2 regions of the Paraburkholderia sp. FT54 genome follow, and region 1 is predicted to be linked to the other one. Evidence: riboswitches for the same ligand, from Rfam matches in the RefSeq annotation. Region 1 holds a riboswitch; the other holds the start of a gene.
What was found. A riboswitch is a leader RNA that binds a small molecule or an ion and turns the genes downstream of it on or off. The one in region 1 is predicted to bind thiamine pyrophosphate.

Region 1 (3,237 bases):
CAACGTGTAGTCGTCGCCGATCAGTTCGAGCTTGATCCACTCGGTGTCGAAGATTTCGCGCGCCATGTGCGCGGTCGTCACCGCCTCGCCAACGGTCAGGCAGCCGGCCGTGTTCGGCAGGAGCGGCACGCCGTGGCGCTTGAGCAGGTCGAAGAAACCGGTTTCCGCGCCGCCTTCGTTCATCTGCCGGCGCAGCGCGACGGTCACCATGCCGGGCCGCGCGGCGTCGATGGAATCGGACAGCGATTGCAGCGACGGATAGCGCGAGGTGCCGAGCAGCACGCGGCTCGCGAAGGTCTGGCCGTACAGCGTGAGCGCGTCGGCGGTCTGGGGGGAAGTCATTGGCATAGTCCTGTTTGTCTCCGGCAATCCGGCGTTGCGGCAATGCGTGGCGGGCGCTCAGCCGCCGGCCACGGGTTGCACGACATCGAGCTTGTCGCCCGCCCGCAGCGCGCGCGCCGCATGCTGGGTGCGCGCCACGAAGTCGCCGTTCAGCGCCACCGCGAACGGCGGACGCGCGCCGAACGCGGTGAGCGCGTCGGCGACAGTCGCGCCTTCGGGCAACGACAACGGCTTCTGATTGATATGAATGTCCATGGTGTTCGAATACGTTTCAGTCGATGGCGAAAGCGGTATGGCGTGCAGCGATAGATCGCGCAACGCTCATGCCGGCTCCCGCGCGGAATCCAGTTGAAAGAGCTCGCTCCAGCGCGCATCGCGCTGCCAGTCGGCGAAAGCATCGGCGTCGCCGATGCGGCCGTCGAGCAGCGCCGCGGCGAAGCGCACGGCTTCGTCGGCGACTTCGGGCACGATCATGTAGCCGTGCCGGTACAGGCCGTTCACGCGCAGTGTCTGCGCGCCGTCCCACAGCAAGGCCGGACGGTGGTCCGGCAAAGTTGGGCGGCACTGCGAATTCAGTTCGAGAATGCGTGCCTCGCCGAAGCCGGGATGCACGGAAAAGGCCGCGCTCAGCAGTTCGAGCGCCGAGCGCACGCTGACCGGCGACATGTCCTCGCCTTCCACTTCGGTGGCGCCGATCACGTAGAGATCGTCCTGCTTCGGCGCGATGTAGAGCGGGTAGCGCGGATGCAGCAGCCGCACCGGCCGCGTCAGTTTGATACCGGGCGCATGCACGCGCGCGACTTCGCCACGAATGCCGCGCAACGTGGGCAGCACGGGCTTCGCGCCGAGACCGCGGCAGTCGATCGTGATGCGGGCGGGCGGCAGCGCGCGATCGTCGATAGCAGTGTTCCAGTGCGTTTCGACACCGCGTTGCGCGAGGCCCGCGGCCAGCGCGGTGAGCACCTGGCGGTTATCCAGTTGCCCTTCACGCGGCAACAGCCAACCCTGATTGAAGCGTCCCGCCAAAGCAGGCTCGGCGGCGCCTAGCTGCGCGCCCGCGAGCGTGACGAAACCGCCGTCCAGCAACTCAGCCGGTGCATTCGAGCGCACCCGGCGCTCGAACAGCGGTGCTTCGGTGCGGTCGGCGTGATGCCAGACGACCAGCGTGCCATTGCGCTGAAAGAACACCGGCTCGGGCAACTCGGCCAGTACTTGCGGCCACGTATCGAGCGAACTCGCGCCGAGGCGCGTGATCAGCAACTCGGCGCTGGCGGCTTCCGCGAGCGGCGCCAGCATGGCTGCGGCGACCCACGCGGCGGATTGCGAACCGGCCGCATCGCCACGATCATAAAGCGCCACGCGATGCCCCTGACCAGCGAGACCCCACGCCACAAGCCGCCCGCACAGGCCACCGCCGAGCACGGCGAAATCGGGTTGTGCAGGACGCGTCATCGCGCACACTCCGTTTCAGGATGGCAAGCAAAGTTAAAGCAGCACGGCGCGCCAACGACGGCGGCGTGACGAAGAGCAAGACACATATCTGAAGAATAGGCGGTCATCGAGTCCTTTCCGTACGGCCAACAAAACGCACGTACCCAGGACGAAACCGGCGGGTGAGGCCGGCCGGGCAATGCGCGTTCCAATGACGGACGCCGCCCGGCGGGGAATGGAAGACTGGCTGCTTCCGGAAACTTCCCGCGCCGGTATTACCCGGATCGGGTGCAAAGGGTGTCTCTCAGCCTCGCCGCTGCGCCATGAAAATCATGCCGCCTGTGCGCGAAGCACCCCTGTTTCGTCGAAGGTCATTAGACCATAAAAGGCGCGGCGCCCGCAAACCAGCGGCTGGCCGCGTCGCGTGATTTGATCCGGCACCATCTTTCGCTTTATGGATGCGGCCAAAGGCGGCGCTCTGGCACAATGCCAGCACAGGATGCCGCGCGAACGCGGCGCGGGCGGCACGCCGTCGCGCCATGTTCGCAACGGCACGGGCGCAGGGCCTCGCGGCGCAAATTAATTTTCGCTTAAGGGCTGCACGCCAGAATCTGACGCTCGCCCGGGCGTGCGTTGGTCGAGCACGACGCCCGGGCATGTACCGCAAACCCGCCGCAGGGCAGCCCGCCGACGGGCCTGCCTCAATGGGTCAGCCCCGAATGGGGCAGCACTACTTCAGGATGCTCATGACACCGAATACCTCTGCCAGCCCCGTGCTGCCGCCGGACGAAAAAGTCTCCGCCTGGAGTCTGATCAAACCCTATTGGGTCTCCGAAGAACGAAACACGGCCTGGGGCCTGCTCGTCGCGATCATCGTGATGAATCTGCTCGTCGTGTGGATCAACGTGCGCCTGAACCGCTGGAGCGCCGACTTCTACAACGCACTGCAAACCAAGAACGTGCATGACTTCCCCCACCTGCTAATGGTGTTCTCGGGGCTCGCGTTCGGCTTCATCATTCTCGCGGTGTACGGCCGTTACCTGCGCCAGATGCTCGGCTTCCGCTGGCGCCAGTGGCTGACCACGCGCTATCTGAACGAGTGGCTGAAGGACAGCGCGTTCTACCGGATCGAACGCGACCGCCTCGCCGACAACCCCGACCAGCGGATCAGCGACGACCTGCAATCATTCGCCACCAGCACCCTCTCGCTGACGCTCGACCTGCTGTCCACCGTCGTCACGCTGGTGTCGTTCATCACGATCCTGTGGTCGCTCGCCGGCGCGTTGACCATCTCGCTCGGCGGCATGCCGATCGAGATTCCCGGCTACATGGTGTGGGCCGCGGCGCTCTACGCCGTGGTCGGTTCGCTGATCATCCAGAAAGTCGGCCATCCGCTCGTGCCGATCAACTACCAGGCGCAGAAAGTCGAGGCGGATTTCCGTTTCGGCCTGATCCGCCTGCGTG
Region 2 (3,237 bases), 1.1 Mb from region 1:
GACCACGCCGAAGCGCTCGGCGGGCGCGTTGACGTTGGCATCCGCGGCGGCGTCCTGGATGCGGATATCGCGGCGAATCTGCGCGTTGCCCGCGACGAGCGGCACCGGGCCGATCCATTGCCGCACGACCCGTTCGTGATGCAGGGTGACGCCGCTGTTTTCGCCGGCGCCGACTTGCGAGCTCAGCGAGTTTTCATAAACGGCGAGGTAGGCGTCCAGTTGGTCTGCCGTGTCCGCCGCCTTGCTGGTGAATTGCGCCGCGACATTGAACGCGCCCGGCGTCTGCTGCGCTTTGAGCTCCAGCGCGACGTTCGCCTGTGCCGGTTCGGCGACGACCCTGCCGATGCGGTTCTGAAAACTGTCGCGCTGCGACCAGCTACGCAGTTCGCGTCCCGAGACAAAGATTTCCGGCGTGTAGATGGTGTGACCGCCTCCGAGATCGGTGAGCGCCTGCTGGCGTTCGGTGAAGCGATGTTGCGAGAAGCGGTCGGTCCAGCCGAGGCTGTTCCAATAGTCCACGTGCAGGGCCAACGGCACGATGCTTTGCGTCGCGCCGCTGTTTTTCCATTGGCTCAGCCAGTTATCGGCGGGCGGGCAGCTGTTGCAGCCTTCGCTGCTGTACAGCTCGACCAGCGCCACGCGATGCGCCGGGCTGTGCGCACTGCAGACGGCGCTGGCAGCGGTCGCGAGGCCGCTGGCCGCGAGCGTCGTCAGCGCGAGAGCCAGCGCGACGATGCGGGTGAAGGGCCGATAGCCTCGGCGGGGTCCGGCGGTTTGCATGACGTGCTCCGATCAGGATCTGCACGTTTGTCGAAGCGCGGGGCCAGTTATGACAGCCCGTTTGCAACTTTCTTCCTGAAACCCGAACAAGTCGAGAGACGTGCGACCCCGTGCTAACATTGAGCTTTCGATCGCGCCCATTCAGATTGATGGCGGCGCCCTCTTCACTCTCTTTCGTTACCTGCCGGCTACCTCGATGCGCTTTCCGACTTCCCGTGCCTTCTTCCGCTTGCGCCCCCGTCGCGCAACCGGCTGCGCGCGCGCGGAACGCATGCCGCGTCGCGCCGGCGAGCCGTCCCGAACGCTCCCGCTCCACGCCGCCCGGCGCCCGATCTAACGCTGCTCGCTCCATTTGCCTGAGCCGCGTCGTCGGGCTCCGGGCCGATCTCATCCGCACGCTGTTCCCTCAAATGCAGATCGAATTGGAGTACCCGTCGTGAAAAAGACGAAAACCTGTTACCTCACCGAACTCGACGTCACCCGTCTCGAGAAACACGCCGCCGCGCCCGGCGCCGACGCGCGTTTGCAGAACATGCTCGACGACGTGCTGGAACGCGCCGTGATCGTCGAGTCGCGCGAGATTCCGGCCAACGTCGTCACGATGAATTCACAAGCCACGCTGGTCGACGAAACCAGCGGCGAGCACATGACCTGGACCGTGGTCTATCCGCCCAACGCGGACTTCGCGCACGGCCGCCTGAATGTGTTCTCGCCGGCCGGCCTCGCGCTGCTCGGCGCCAAACGCGGCGAGCGCATCCGCTTCACGCCGCCGAGCGGCACGGAGAAAGTGCTCAAGCTGGAAAAGATCCTGTTTCAACCCGAAGCCGCCGACGATTTCACGCTGTAAGCAACGCTCGCGCGCAACACAAAACTTTTGCGCCGCTTCACGTTCTGCCGCCCTCTCAACAGAAGAATAGTACGTGGCGGCCCGCTGTTATCTCCGTCATCGGACTTTTCGAGATGGGTTGCCAAGCAGCGGGCGGCCGGTGTATCGTGTGCGCTGCTAACGCGGGGGTCCTGCGTCGCACGGAGGTTGGAGGTCCGTGCTGCGTGGGTGAGAAATACCCTTTGAACCTGATCTGGATAATGCCAGCGCAGGGAAGCGTACGGAATTCGCCACAGCAGCACCGTCTTATTCTCTCGGCGCATTCCGACAACTTCCGTCTCGTCTCCTGCTTAGCCGCCCCACATAGCTTTGCACTGGAGATACGATGAACGCCAATCCGAAGTTCCTTTCCGCCGACGCTCACGTCGATGAAGCCGCTGTCGCGCCGCTGCCGAATTCCCGCAAGGTCTACGTGACCGGCTCGCGTCCCGATATCCGTGTGCCGATGCGCGAAATCTCGCAGGCCGACACACCCGACAGCTTCGGCGGAGAAAAGAACCCGCCGGTCTATGTCTACGACACGTCGGGTCCTTACTCCGATCCGGACGCGAAGATCGACATTCGCGCCGGTCTGCCCGCACTGCGCCAGGCCTGGATCGAAGAGCGTGGCGACACCGAAGCGCTGACGGGCCTGTCGAGCGACTTCAGCCGCGAACGCGCCGCCGACACCGCCACCGCCGATCTGCGCTTCAAGGGCCTGCATCGCACGCCGCGCCGCGCGATCGCCGGCAAGAACGTCTCGCAGATGCACTACGCGCGCAAAGGCATCATCACGCCGGAAATGGAATACATCGCGATTCGCGAGAATCAGCGCCGCGCCGAGTATCTGGAAAGCCTGAAGACGAGCGGCCCGAACGGCGAAAAGCTCGCGGCGATGATGGGCCGCCAGCATCCGGGCCAGGCGTTCGGCGCGAGCGCGTTCGGTCCGAACGGACTCACGGCGATCACGCCGGAATTCGTGCGCGAGGAAGTGGCGCGCGGCCGGGCGATCATCCCGAACAACATCAATCACCCGGAAAGCGAACCGATGATCATCGGCCGCAACTTCCTCGTGAAGGTGAATGCGAATATCGGCAACTCGGCGGTGACGTCCTCCATCGGCGAGGAAGTCGACAAGATGACGTGGGCGATCCGCTGGGGCGGCGACACGGTGATGGATCTCTCCACCGGCAAGCACATCCACGAAACGCGCGAGTGGATCATCCGTAATTCGCCGGTGCCGATCGGCACGGTGCCGATCTATCAGGCGCTCGAAAAGGTCAACGGCAAGGCCGAGGACCTGACGTGGGAAATCTTCCGCGACACGCTGATCGAACAGGCCGAGCAGGGCGTCGACTACTTCACGATTCACGCAGGCGTGCGTCTGCAATACGTGCCGCTGACCGCCAAACGCATGACGGGCATCGTCTCGCGCGGTGGCTCGATCATGGCGAAGTGGTGTCTCGCGCACCACAAGGAAAGCTTTCTGTACGAGCACTTCGAAGACATCTGCGAAATCATGAAGGCCTATGACGTGGCCTTCTCGCTCGGCGACGGCCTGCGTCCCGGCTCGATCTACGACGCCAACGACG

Region 2: another riboswitch for thiamine pyrophosphate. It lies ahead of thiC (phosphomethylpyrimidine synthase ThiC); the one in region 1 lies ahead of RI103_RS01570 (FAD-dependent oxidoreductase).

Annotation. Positions count from the first base shown of each region.
Region 1 covers NZ_CP134195.1:330,417-333,653, reverse strand. The annotation lists gene RI103_RS01580 (thiazole synthase) at 1-342, opposite strand, end outside; gene thiS (sulfur carrier protein ThiS) at 400-597, opposite strand; gene RI103_RS01570 (FAD-dependent oxidoreductase) at 664-1,794, opposite strand; TPP riboswitch at 2,018-2,141, opposite strand; gene RI103_RS01565 (ABC transporter ATP-binding protein/permease) at 2,520-3,237, shown strand, end outside.
Region 2 covers NZ_CP134195.1:1,409,360-1,412,596, reverse strand. The annotation lists gene RI103_RS06720 (DUF1223 domain-containing protein) at 1-780, opposite strand, end outside; gene RI103_RS06715 (GreA/GreB family elongation factor) at 1,217-1,627, shown strand; TPP riboswitch at 1,781-1,899, shown strand; gene thiC (phosphomethylpyrimidine synthase ThiC) at 1,992-3,237, shown strand, end outside.